2 regions of the Actinomadura decatromicini genome follow, and region 2 is predicted to be linked to the other one. Evidence: riboswitches for the same ligand, from Rfam matches in the RefSeq annotation. Region 2 holds a riboswitch; the other holds the start of a gene.
What was found. A riboswitch is a leader RNA that binds a small molecule or an ion and turns the genes downstream of it on or off. The one in region 2 is predicted to bind glycine.

Region 1: it holds a riboswitch for glycine, as region 2 does, so the genes downstream of both, gcvP (aminomethyl-transferring glycine dehydrogenase) here and gcvT (glycine cleavage system aminomethyltransferase GcvT) in region 2, are expected to answer to the same signal.

Annotation. Positions count from the first base shown of each region.
Region 1 covers NZ_VSRQ01000007.1:66,516-73,167, reverse strand. Annotated here, with positions in the region: gene gcvP (aminomethyl-transferring glycine dehydrogenase) at 1-2,814, opposite strand, end outside; glycine riboswitch at 2,876-2,987, opposite strand; glycine riboswitch at 2,988-3,082, opposite strand; gene FXF68_RS29910 (lysylphosphatidylglycerol synthase transmembrane domain-containing protein) at 3,318-5,747, shown strand; gene FXF68_RS29905 (MerR family transcriptional regulator) at 6,004-6,609, opposite strand.
Region 2 covers NZ_VSRQ01000001.1:1,039,264-1,045,915, reverse strand. Annotated here, with positions in the region: gene FXF68_RS04095 (L-serine ammonia-lyase) at 1-1,186, opposite strand, end outside; gene FXF68_RS04090 (serine hydroxymethyltransferase) at 1,246-2,502, opposite strand; gene gcvH (glycine cleavage system protein GcvH) at 2,505-2,909, opposite strand; gene gcvT (glycine cleavage system aminomethyltransferase GcvT) at 2,983-4,101, opposite strand; glycine riboswitch at 4,169-4,268, opposite strand; glycine riboswitch at 4,270-4,365, opposite strand; gene FXF68_RS04075 (M50 family metallopeptidase) at 4,517-5,818, shown strand; gene cds1 (L-cysteine desulfhydrase Cds1) at 5,836-6,652, opposite strand, start outside.

The DNA.
Region 1 (6,652 bases), on a different contig from region 2:
CTGGTCGACGCGGCGGACGGGCGGCCAGTACTTGTCCTCGCGGAGGGCGGGCAGCGGGTAGGCGGCCTCCTCGCGGGTGTAGGCGTGCTTCCAGTCGTCGGAGAGCAGGCAGGCGGCGGTGTGCGGGGCGTTCTTGAGGGGGTTGTCCGCGCGGTCGTAGGCGCCGTCGGCGACCCGCTGGATCTCGCGGCGGATCTCGATCATCGCGTCGCAGAACCGGTCGAGCTCGATGAGGTCCTCGGACTCGGTCGGCTCGATCATCAGCGTCCCGGCGACCGGGAACGACAGGGTCGGGGCGTGGAAGCCGTAGTCGATGAGGCGCTTCGCGACGTCCTCGGCGGTGATCCCGGTCTCCTTGGTGATCTTGCGGAGGTCGGCGATGCACTCGTGCGCGACGAGCCCGTTCCGCCCGGTGTAGAGGATCGGGTAGTGCGGGCCGAGCCGGGCGGCGAGGTAGTTGGCCGCGACGATCGCGCCCTCGGTGGCGGCGCGGAGGCCGTCCGGTCCCATCATGGCGATGTAGGCCCAGGAGATCGGCAGGATGCCCGCCGAGCCCCAGGGCGCGGCGGAGATCGGGCCGACCCCGGTGTCCGGGCCCGCCTCGGCGCGCAGCGGGTGGTTCGGCAGGAACGGGGCGAGGTGCTCGCGGACGCCGATCGGCCCGACGCCCGGCCCGCCGCCGCCGTGCGGGATGCAGAACGTCTTGTGCAGGTTGAGGTGCGACACGTCCGACCCGAACTCGCCGGGACGGGCCAGCCCGACGAGCGCGTTGAGGTTGGCGCCGTCGACGTAGACCTGGCCGCCCGCGTCGTGCACGGCCGCGCACACGTCGGTGATCGTCTCCTCGAACACGCCGTGCGTGGACGGGTAGGTCACCATAATCGCGGCGAGCCGGTCGCCGTGCTGCCCGATCTTGGCGTGCAGGTCGTCGAGGTCGACGTTGCCGCCGTCGTCGCACTTCACGACGACGACGCGCATCCCGGCCATGACGGCGCTGGCGGCGTTGGTGCCGTGCGCGGACGACGGGATCAGGCACACGTCCCGGCGGTCGTCGCCGCGCGAGGCGTGGTAGCCGCGGATGGCGAGCAGCCCGGCCAGCTCGCCCTGCGACCCGGCGTTCGGCTGGACGGACACCTTCGCGTACCCGGTGATCTCGGCGAGCGCGTCCTCCAGCTCGCCGATCAGCTCGACGTACCCGGCGGCCTGGTCGACCGGCGCGAACGGGTGGATGTTCGCGAACTCCGGCCAGGTGATCGGCTCCATCTCGGCGGTGGCGTTCAGCTTCATCGTGCAGGAGCCGAGCGGGATCATCGACCGGTCGAGCGCGACGTCGCGGTCCTGGAGGCGGCGCAGGTAGCGCAGCATCGCGGTCTCGGAGCGGTGCGCGTGGAACACCGGGTGGGTCAGGTAGGGGCTCTCGCGGCGCAGGTCGTCCGGGATCGCCTCGGCGGGGGACTCGGCGGCGGGCGCGGCGCCGAACGCCTCCAGCACGGCGGTGACGTGCACGGGCAGCGTCGTCTCGTCGCAGGCGACGGCGACGTGGTCGGCGTCCACCGGGCGGAGGTTGACGCGGCGCTCGCGGGCGGCCGCGACGACCTCCGCCGCGCGGCCGGGCACGCGGGCGAGGACGGTGTCGAAGAACGCGCCGTGCACGACGTCGACGCCCGCGGCGCGGAGCCCGGCGGCGATCTCGGCGGCGCGGCGGTGCGTGCGCTGCGCGATCGCGGCGAGCCCGTCCGGGCCGTGGTAGACGGCGTACATGCTCGCCATCACCGCGAGCAGGACCTGCGCGGTGCAGATGTTGCTGGTGGCCTTCTCCCGCCGGATGTGCTGCTCGCGGGTCTGCAGCGCGAGCCGGTGCGCGGGCGCGCCGTCCGCGTCGACGGACACGCCGACGAGCCGGCCGGGGAGCTGCCGCTGGATGCCGTCGCGGACCGCCATGTATCCGGCGTGCGGGCCGCCGAACCCGTACGGGACGCCGAACCGCTGCGCCGAGCCCACCGCGATGTCGGCGCCCGACTCCCCCGGCGGGCGCAGCAGCGTCAGCGCGAGCAGGTCGGCGGCGACGACCGCCTGCGCGCCGCGCTCGTGCGCCTGCGCGATCACCGGCTCCAGGTCGCGGACGGCCCCGGACGCGCCCGGGTACTGCAGCAGCACGCCGAAGAAGTCGCCGTCCGGCAGCCCGCCGGACAGGTCGGCGATGACGACCTCGATGCCGAGCGGGACGGCCCGCGTCCGCACGACCTCGATCGTCTGCGGCAGCGCGTCGGCGTCCACCAGGAACGTGCCAGGCTCCTTGCGCTTGGAAGCCCGGTGCGCGAGGGCCATGCCCTCGGCGGCGGCGGTGGCCTCGTCCAGCATGGACGCGTTCGCCACCGGCAGGCCGGTCAGGTCGCTGACGACGGTCTGGAAGTTCAGCAGCGCCTCAAGCCGCCCCTGCGAGATCTCCGGCTGGTAGGGGGTGTAGGCGGTGTACCAGCCCGGGTTCTCCAGGACGTTCCGCATGATCACGCCCGGCGTGGTCGTGCCGTGGTAGCCGAGCCCGATCATCGAGGTGAGGACGGTGTTGCGGGCGGCGAGCTCGCGGAGCCGGTCCAGCGCGGCGCTCTCGCTCAGCGCGGGCGGCAGGTCCAGCGGCCGGGCGGTGCGGATCGCGGCGGGCACGGCGTCGGCGATCAGGGCGTCGACGCCCGAGTAGCCGACGGCCGCCAGCATCCTCGCCTGGTCGTCCGGGGACGGGCCGATGTGCCGGTCGGCGAACGCGGCGCGCGGGTGCTGCGGCGCGGCGACGGGCGCGAAGAACTGGGCCGTCATGGAGAGCCTCCTGGCTGCTGCGGGTCGCTCAGGTGAACCGCCGGGACTGACCGGCGGCCGGTTCTCCCCCTCTGTCATCGGCACCTGAGAGCTTCACCCGCGCGGCGGGGTTTCCCCTTCGGTGAGCCGCCCGTCCCCTCCCGCGGGGACCGGCGCCTGCTTTCCAGAGGTGCCTCGCCCGAGCGGTCCTTTTGCCTGAGAGGTTCCGGGGAGGTTGCCCCTTCGGCGCCCCACGCTGGCGGCGTGGGGTCTCTCCCGCACAGGGTCGACGGCATGTCCTGGACAAACCCTACCCAAAGATCGGTCGCGACGATCGTCCCGCCCCTCCGACGTGCGCCGCAGCGCTTCTACCCGTGAGTACGATGTGCACGTCCACCAGGGGGACCGGGCCTGGGACACTGATCACGCGATGGACGATCAGGGCGGCGGTACGGCGTGACGCACACGGGCGACGGCGCGGCGCGCGCACGGGCGCACGGGCGGGCGCGCGGGCGGGCGCGGCCGTGACCCCGGCAGCCGTGCCCGTCGACGAGCCCGCCCAGCCGGACCGGATCCGCCGCTCGTCCGACGCCATCCGGTTCGCCGCGTCCGTGGTCGGGCTGGCCGCGGTGATGCTGCTCGTGTCGATCGCGCAGCAGACGACGCACGGCCTGCAGACCGACATCGCGCAGGGCACCGCGCACGCACCGCGGCTGCTGCTGTCCCTCGCGACGCTCGTGTCCAGCTTCGGCGTGCTGGCCGTGCCGGTCGCGTTCGCGATCGAGCGGCTGCTCCGCAAGGACGGGACGCGCGTCGCGATCGCCCTGCTCGCCGCCGTGATCGCGTTCGGGATCACGGTGGGCCTCGACGACCTCGTCGTGCGGGCCGCGCCGGGCGGCGTCCTCGACTCGCTGATCTGGGGCGGCAGCGCCACCGCGCCCGTGCACACCGACATCGCGCCCGTGATCGCGTTCGTCAGCGCGGTCGGGATGGCGGGCCGCGTCCGCTGGCAGGCCGCGACCTGGACGCTGATCGGGCTCGCCGCGCTGACCGGGCTCACCGCGTCCTACGCCTCGGTCGCCGCGCTCGCCGCCACCTACTTCCTCGGCACCGCCATCGGCCACGGGACGCTCTACGCCGTCGGCACCCCGAACCCGCGCCCGTCCGGCGCCGCCGTCATGGCGGCGCTCGACCGGCTCGGGCTCCGCGCGGCGAAGGCGGCCCGGCTGGACGAGCCCGCCGAGGGCGCCGAGGAGGCCCGCCGGTACGGCGTCGTCCTCGGCGCCGGCCCCGCGGCCGGGCACGGCGTCCGCCCCCCGGCGCGGCACGGCGGCTGGGACGTGGAGGTCCACGTCCTGGACCGCGACCAGCAGACCGCCGGGCTGCTCTACCGGGTGTGGCGGCTGCTGCGGCTGCGCTCGGCGACGACCGGCCGGGCGCTGCGGTCGCTGCGCCGCTCCCTGGAGCAGGAGTCGCTGATGGCGTACGCGGTGGACGCGGCGGGCGTCCGCACCCCGCGCCTGCTCGGCACCTCGGAGGTCGGCACCGAGGCGGCCCTGCTCGCCTACGAGCACGTGCCGGGACGGCGGCTCGCGGACGTCCCCGACAAGGAGGTCACCGACGCCCTCCTCGCCGACGTGTGGCGGCAGTTCCGCGCCCTCCAGGCGGCGCGGCTCGCGCACCGGCGGCTGCAGGACGGCGCCGTCCTCGTCGGCGACGACGGCCGCGCCTACGTCACCGGCCTGCGCGCCGGGGAGATCGCGGCGGGCGACCTCGCGCTGCGCCTCGACCTGGCCCAGTTCCTCACCACCCTCGCGCTCCGGACGGGCGCCGAGCGCGCCGTCCGCACCGCCGCCGAGGTGCTCGGCGAGGAGGCCCTCGCCGCCGCCGTGCCGCTGCTGCAGCGGGTCGCGCTGTCGCGGGAGACCCGGGCGGCGCTGCGGCACGACCGGGAGCTGCTGACCCGGATCAGGGAGCAGATCGTCCGGCTGAAGCCGGAGACGGAGGTCGCGCCGGTCCGGCTGGAGCGGTTCCGGCCCCGGACGGTCTTCAGCATCGTCGCGCTGTCGATCGCGGCGTACATCGTCATCCCGCAGGTCGCGAGCCTCGACCTGCGCACCATGGCGGCCACGGCGAGCTGGCACTGGGTGGTCGCCGCGCTGGGCGGGGCCGCGCTCACCTACCTGGCGGCGGCGCTCATGCTGATGGGGTTCGTGCCCGAGCGGCTGCCGCTGGGCCGGACCGTCCTCGCCCAGCTCGCCGCGTCGTTCGTGAAGCTCGTCGCCCCGGCGGCGGTCGGCGGCGTCGCGGTCAACACCCGCTACCTGCAGCGGTCCGGGGTGCGGCCGGGGCCCGCGGTGGCGAGCGTCGGCGCGTCCCAGCTCGTCGGGCTGGTCACGCACCTGCTGCTGCTCGTCCTGTTCGGGTTCCTCACCGGGTCGAGCGGCAAGGCCACGCAGGACCTCGCGCCGTCCCGGGCGATCGTCATCGCCGTCCTGGCGACGGGACTGCTCGCCGGGCTCGCGCTGACCGTGCCGCGGGTCAGGCGGGAGGCGACGTCGCGGCTGCGGAGCATGTTCTCCGGCGTGGTGCCGCGGCTCGTGGACGTCCTGCAGTCGCCGAAGAAGCTCACCACCGGGATGGGCGGGACGCTGCTTCTGACGGTCGGGTTCGTCCTGTGCCTGGACGCCTCGATCCGCGCGTTCGGCGGTTCGCTGCCGGTCACGTCAGTGGTCGTGGTGTTCCTCACCGCGAACGCGCTGGGCTCGGCCGCGCCGACGCCGGGCGGGCTCGGGGCCGTGGAGGGCGCGCTGACGCTGGCGCTGACGATCTCCGGCCTGTCCGCGGAGACCGCGACGTCGGCGGTGCTGCTGTACCGGCTGCTGACCCTGTGGCTGCCGGTGCTCCCCGGCTGGGCGGCCTTCGCCTACCTCCAACGCAAGGAGGCCCTCTGAGCGGCACCTCAGCCGCGGATCGGCGAGGCCGGAACCCGACGCGAGAGCCATGAGGCGGGCGTGGACCAGCCTGTGGCGGAGGGTTGAGCGGGTGCTGGAGGGGCGAACGGGGTGCGGCGGGCCGTACGGCGGGGTTCGACCGGTGCGCGGGTTTCGGCGGAGTGCGTGTCAGCCGGTGCGGCGGGGCTTCGGTCGGTGCCCGGGGGGCTCAGCCGGTGCGGGGGGGGAGCCGGGAGGTGAGACAGGCGGTGGAGGGTCAGCCGGTGCGGCGGGCGCGGCGGCGGTTCGCGAGCTCGTCGTGGGGGTGCTCGGAGGGGTCGTCCCCGACGGCCTCGGCGCGTTCGCCGGGCAGTTCGGCGAGGCTGCCCTCGACCTCCTGCCAGACGCGGCCGAGCGCTATGCCGAACACGCCCTGCCCGCCCTGCAGCAGATCGACGACCTCGTCGGCCGAGGTGCACTCGTAGACGCTGACGCCGTCGCTCATCAGGGTGATCTGCGCCAGGTCGCGGACGCCGCGGTCGCGCAGGTGCGACACCGCCGTCCGGATCTGCTGCAGCGACACCCCGGTGTCGAGGAGCCGCTTCACGACCTTCAGGACGAGGATGTCGCGGAAGCTGTAGAGCCGCTGGCTGCCCGATCCGTGCGCCGACCGGACGCTGGGCTCGACCAGTTTCGTCCGGGCCCAGTAGTCGAGCTGCCGGTAGGTGATCCCCGCCGCGGCGCACGCCGTCGGGCCGCGGTAGCCGACATCCTCCGGTGGCACGGACACCTGCGTGTCGAAGAGCAGCCCCTGCTCCCCGGCGCGCTGGGACGCCATCCGCCTCTCGGGGGTCGCCTTGCCCTCGCCGCTGCTCACCGCCACGCGGACCTCCGGCTTCTATCATCCCGTGCCGCTTCGTCAAGGG
Region 2 (6,652 bases):
TGCACGGCACCTGGACGAGCCCGCCGACCGGGTCGCAGGTCAGCCCGAGGTTGTGCTCGATGCCGATCTCGGCGGCGTTCTCCACCTGCTCCGGCGTCCCGCCGAGCACCTCGGTCAGCCCGGCGGCGGCCATCGAGCAGGCCGACCCGACCTCGCCCTGGCAGCCGACCTCCGCGCCGGAGATGCTCGCGTTCTGCTTGAACAGCACCCCGATGGCGGCGGCCGTCAGCAGGAACCGGACGATCCCGTCGTCGTCGCAGCCCGGCACGAAGCGCGCGTAGTAGTGCAGCACCGCCGGGATGATCCCGGCCGCGCCGTTGGTGGGGGCGGTGACGATCCGTCCGCCCGCCGCGTTCTCCTCGTTGACGGCCAGGGCGTACAGGGTCACCCAGTCCATGGCGTGCAGCGGGTCGCCGGGCTTCTCGGCGGTGAGCTGGCGGTGCAGCTGCGGCGCCCGCCGCCGCACCTTGAGCCCGCCGGGCAGCAGCCCCTCGCGGGTGCAGCCGCGCTCGACGCACGCCGCCATCACGGCCCACAGCTCCAGCAGCCCGGCGCGGATCTCGTCCGGGGTGCGGCCGAACGCCCGCTCGTTCTCCAGCATCAGCGCCGACACCGAGAGGCCGGTCTCGCGGCACCGGTCGAGCAGGTCGGCGGCCGTGTCGAACGGGTGCGGCAGGACGGTGTCGTCGGGCTTGATCCGGTCGGCGCCGGTCGCGGTCTCGTCCAGGATGAAGCCGCCGCCGACCGAGTAGTACACCTTCGAGCGCAGTTCGTTGCCGTCGGCGTCAAGCGCGGTGAAACGCATTCCGTTGGGGTGGCCGGGCAGCGATTCCTTGCGCTCGAAGACCAGATGCTCGCCGACCACGAAAGGGATCTCGTGGTCGCCGAACAAACGCAGCTCGCCCAGCGTGCGGACGCGCTCGATCCGCTCGTCGACCCCGTCCACGTCGACCAGTTCGGGCTTGTCGCCCTCCAGCCCGAGGATGACGGCCTTGTCGCTGCCGTGCCCTTTCCCGGTCAGCCCCAGCGAGCCGTACAGGATCGTCTTCACGGACGCCGTCTTCTCCAGCAGCCCGTCACGTTCCAAGCCCCGCGCGAAGCGGTGCGCCGCCGCCATCGGGCCGCCGGTGTGCGACGACGACGGGCCGATGCCGATCTTGAAGAGGTCGAAAACGCTGATGGCCATGGGGCTTGCCTCCCCGTTCACGGGCGCCCCCTCCCGCGCGGGGAGGGGGCGCCGGGACGTCACAGGTCCGGGTACAGGGGGTGCGCGGCCGCGAGCGCCGAGACCCGCGCCGCCAGCGCGGCCCGGTCGAACGACGGTTGCAGGGCCAGCGCGATGACGTCCGCCACCTCGGCGAAGTCGGCGGCGGTGAAGCCGCGGGTGGCGAGCGCCGGCGTCCCGATCCGCAGCCCCGACGTCACCATCGGCGGACGCGGGTCGTTCGGCACGGCGTTGCGGTTCACGGTGATGCCGATGTCGTGCAGGCGGTCCTCGGCGTCCCGGCCGGTGAGCTCGGAGTCGACCAGGTCGACCAGGACGAGGTGGACGTCCGTCCCGCCGGTCAGCACCTTCACCCCGGCCTTGGCGGCGTCCTCGGCGAGGAGCCGCTCGGCGAGCAGCTTCGCGCCCTCGACCGTGCGCTCCTGCCGGGCCTTGAACTCGTCCGACGCGGCGACCTTCAGCGCGACCGCCTTCGCGGCGATCACGTGCTCCAGCGGGCCGCCCTGCATGCCGGGGAACACCGCCGAGTTGATCTTCTTGGCGTACTCCTCGCGGGCGAGGATCAGCCCGCCGCGCGGGCCGCCGAGCGTCTTGTGCGTGGTGGTCGTGACGATGTCCGCGTGCGGGACGGGCGACGGGTGCAGCCCCGCCGCGACCAGCCCGGCGAAGTGCGCCATGTCGACCATGAGCAGCGCCCCGACCGAGTCGGCGACCTCCCGGAACTTCGCGAAGTCGAGCTGCCGCGGGTATGCCGACCAGCCCGCGACGATCATCTTGGGCCGGTGCTCCTCGGCGAGGGTGGCGACCTCGTCCATGTCGACCAGGCCGTCCTCGGCGCGGACGTGGTACGGCACCACGTTCAGCACCTTGCCCGAGTAGTTCAGCCGCATCCCGTGCGTGAGGTGCCCGCCGTGCGCGAGGTCGAGGCCGAGGATCGTGTCGCCGTGCTGGAGCAGGGCGAAGTAGACGGCCGTGTTGGCCTGCGCCCCGCTGTGCGGCTGGACGTTCGCGTGCTCCGCCCCGAACAGCGCCTTGGCACGGTCGATCGCGAGCTGCTCGGTGACGTCGACGTGCTCGCAGCCGCCGTAGTACCGCCTGCCCGGGTACCCCTCGGCGTACTTGTTCGTCAGGACGGAGCCCTGCGCCTCCAGCACCGCGACCGGCGCGAAGTTCTCCGACGCGATCATCTCCAGGGTGGACTGCTGGCGCCGCAGCTCGGCGGCGACGGCCGCGGCGACCTCCGGGTCGGCCGCGGCCAGCGGGTCGTTCAGGCCCACGGTCAGCCCTCCTCGATCAGCTTCTCGTAGGCGACCGGGTCGAGCAGGTCGCCCGGCTCCGCCGAGAGCCGCACCTTGAAGAGCCAGCCCTCGCCGTACGGGTCGTCGTTGATCACCTTCGGGACGTCCACCACGGCCGAGTTGATCGCGGTGATCTCGCCGCTGACCGGCGAGTAGATGTCGCTGACCGACTTCGTCGACTCGACCTCGCCGCAGACCTCGCCCGCCTCGACGGCGCCGCCCTCGGCCACCTGGAGCTCCAGGTAGACGATCTCGCCGAGGGCGTCGGCGGCGTGCGCGGTGATGCCCACGGTGACGATGTCGTCCTCCGGCGTCGAACCGGCGGGGCCGAGGCCCGCCACCCACTCGTGCTCCTCGCTGTAGCGGAGCTGCTCCGGAACGCTCACGATCACTTCTCTCTTCTCTGTACGGGGTTCGCTGCGGGGGGACGGTCGGTCCCGCGCCCCCGGGACGGCTTCCTTAGGAACGCTTGTAGAACGGCAGGTCGACGACGTCCACCGGCTCCTGCCGGCCGCGCACGTCCACGGCGAGGCCGGTCTCCGCGGCGCCGCTGTCGAGGTACGCCATGGCGATCGGCGTGCCCAGTGTGGGCGACGGCGCGCCGCTCGTCACGACCCCGCACGGCGTGCCGCCGGACGCGACGACCGCATACCCCTTCCGCGGCGCCCGACGCCCGCGCGCGACGAGCCCGACGAGCCTGCGCCCCGGCGGGGTCTGCGCCTGCGCCGCGAGGGCGGCCTTCCCGACGAAGTCGACGGGCTTGTCCAGCTTCACCACCCGGCCGAGGCCCGCCTCGAACGGGGTGGTCTCGGCGGTCAGCTCGTTGCCGTACAGCGGCATCCCCGCCTCCAGGCGCAGCGTGTCGCGGGCGGACAGCCCGGCCGGGACGACGCCGTCCACGGCCGCGAGCGCGTTCCACAGCGGGACGGCGTCGGCCGCGTCGACGAACAGCTCGAAGCCGTCCTCACCGGTGTAGCCGGTGCGGGCGACCAGGGCGTCGACCCCGGCGACCCGCCCGGCGAGGATCGCGTAGTACTTCAGGTCGGCCAGCGGAGCGTCGGTGAAGCCTTCGAGAATCTTCTGCGAACGCGGGCCCTGGAGGGCGATCAGCGCGTAGGCGTCGGACCTGTCGTCCACGGTGGCGTCGAAGCCGGAGACCCGCTCGGTCAGCGCGTCCCGCACGACGTCGGCGTTCGCGGCGTTCGCGACCACCATCCACGTCTCGTCGGCGAGGCGGTAGACGATCAGGTCGTCGAGGACGCCGCCGTCCGGCCCGCAGATCATCGTGTACCGGGCCTTGCCGACCTTCATCGGCGACAGGTTCCCGACCAGCGCGAAGTCGAGCGCCGCGGCCGCGCCCGGCCCGGCGAGGAAGATCTCCCCCATGTGGGACAGGTCGAACAGGCCCGCGCCGGTGCGGACGGCCTGGTGCTCGGCCGTCTCGCTCGCGTAGCGCAGCGGCATCAGGTAACCGGCGAAGTCGACGAGGTTCGCGCCGAGGCCCTCGTGGACGTCGTGCAGCGGCGTCTTCTTCGGGTTCTTCACGGCGGTCTCGGCGTCGTTCCTGTCGGCGGACATGGGTTCGGCTCCTTCGTCACGGGCGCGCGTGGCCTCATCGTCCCACCCGCGCACCGGGCGTCTCGGTGCCTCCCCCTCTGTCATCGGCGCCTGAGAGCTTCACCCGTCCCGGAGAGGTCGGGCTTTCACCTTCGGCGGGGGACTCGGTCCCCGCTTTCCAGAGGTCGCCTGGCCCGTGCGGTCCGTGGGCCTGAGAGGTTCCGGGGAGGATTTGCTCCTTCGGCGTCCCCCGCCGGCTGCGAGGGACTCTCCCGCACGGGATAGTCGGCTGCGGGCAAGGCTAGCAGTTCCCTTTGTCCATGCCCTATGGCTGAGCTCGTGCGTTAAACCGAATGCGGGCCCGTGACGTACTCTAAGACGGTTGCTGGAGATCACCCTGGGTGCGCGGGGTGCACGACCCGGAGGGGCAATCCGCATGGCCTACCTGGCTGGAGCGTTGATCCTGTTCTTCGGCCTGCTGGTGTCCATCGCCCTGCACGAGCTCGGGCACTTCTCGTTCGCCAAGCTGTTCGGCGTCCGCACGACCCAGTTCATGGTCGGCTTCGGCCCGACGATGAAGTCGTGGCGCCGCGGCGAGACCGAGTACGGCGTGAAATGGATCCCGCTCGGCGGCTACATCCGCATGATCGGGATGCTGCCGCCGCGCCGCGGCGACGCCCCCGGCCAGGTCCGGCGGATCAGCACCGGCCCCTGGCAGGGCCTCATCGAGTCCGCCCGCGGCGCGGCGCTGGAGGAGGTCAGGCCCGGCGACGAGGACCGCGTCTTCTACGCCAAGAAGTGGTGGCAGAAGGCGCTGATCATGGTGGGCGGGCCCGCGATGAACCTCGTCCTCGCCGTGCTGTTCTTCGCGATCCTGCTGATGGGCATCGGGACGAGCCAGCCGCAGCCGGTGATCCGCGAGGTCGCCGAGTGCATGGTCCCGGCGAGCCAGTCGGCCGACGTCAAGGGCTGCCCGGCGAACGCGCCCGCGACGCCCGCCAAGCAGGTCGGGCTCAAGCCCGGCGACCGGATCGTCGCGTTCGGCGGCGAGAAGATCGGCGACTACCGCGAGCTGCAGGAGCTGATCCGCGGCGACGGCGGCAAGTCGGTGCCGATGACCGTCCGGCGCGACGGGCACGACATCACGCTCACCGTCCCGATCACCCGCAACCAGATGTACGACCTGGAGGACGAGAACAAGGTCGTCAACGTCGGCTTCCTCGGCATCACGCCCGACAGCGCCGTCGAGCGGCAGGGGCCGGGCGCGGTCGCGAGCACGATGGGCGACCTGACCTCGCGCACGGCGGGCGCGCTGGTGCGGATGCCGCAGAAGATGGTCGGCGTCTGGAACGCCGCGTTCGGCGGCGACAAGCGCGACCCGAACGGCCCGATCGGCGTCGTCGGCGTCAGCCGGATCGGCGGCGAGGTCGCCGCGTCCCAGGAGTTCACCGGCACGCAGAAGATCTCCTACTTCGTCATGCTGCTCGGCTCGCTGAACCTCGCGGTGGGGCTGTTCAACCTCGTCCCGCTGCTGCCGCTGGACGGCGGCCACATCGCGGGCGCGCTGCTGGAGGCGATCAAGAAGGCGTTCGCGCGGGTGTTCCGCAGGCCCGACCCCGGCTACGTGGACGTCGCGAAGGCCCTGCCGGTGACGTACGTGATGGCGGCCGTGCTGATCGTCATGGGCGGGCTGCTGATCTACGCCGACCTGTTCAACCCCGTCCGCGTCACCGGATAGCCGTCACCGGATAGCCGTCACGGGACCGCCGGCAGGTCGCCCGTCTTGATGAAGGCGTCCAGCGCGGCCCGGTACGGCGCGATGTCGAGGCCCTGCCCGGCGAGCCACTCGTCCGACCCGTAGGTGCCGCTGTAGCGCTCGCCGCCGTCGCAGATCAGCGTGACGACGCTGCCGCGCTCCCCGCGCGCCCGCATCCCCGCGATCAGCTCCGCCGCGCCCCACATGTTCGTGCCGGTGGAGCCGCCGACGTCCCGGCCGCTGACCTCGCTCGTCCAGCGCATCGCCGCGATGGACGCCGCGTCCGGCACCCGGATCATCCGGTCGATCACCGTCGGCAGGAAGGACGGCTCGACGCGCGGCCGCCCGATGCCCTCGATCCGCGAGCCCGCCGCCGTCCGCTCCGGGTCGCCGTCGGCGTACGAGCCGTGGAACGCCGAGCCCTCCGGGTCGACGACCGCGAGCCGCGTCTGGAACCGCCGGTACCGGACGTACCGGCCGATCGTCGCGGACGTCCCGCCGGTGCCCGCGCCGACCACCACCCAGGAGGGCTCCGGGAACCGCTCCAGCCGCAGCTGCTCGAAGATCGACTCGGCGATGTTGTTGTTGCCGCGCCAGTCGGTGGCGCGCTCGGCGTAGGTGAACTGGTCCATGAAGTGGCCGTCGCACTCGGCGGCGAGGCGCCGCGACTCGGCGTAGATCGACGACGGGTCGTCCACCAGGTGGCAGTGCCCGCCGTAGAACTCGATGAGCTGGATCTTCTCCGGGCTGGTGGACGCGGGCATCACCGCGACGAACGGCAGCCCGAGCAGCCGCGCGAAGTACGCCTCCGACACC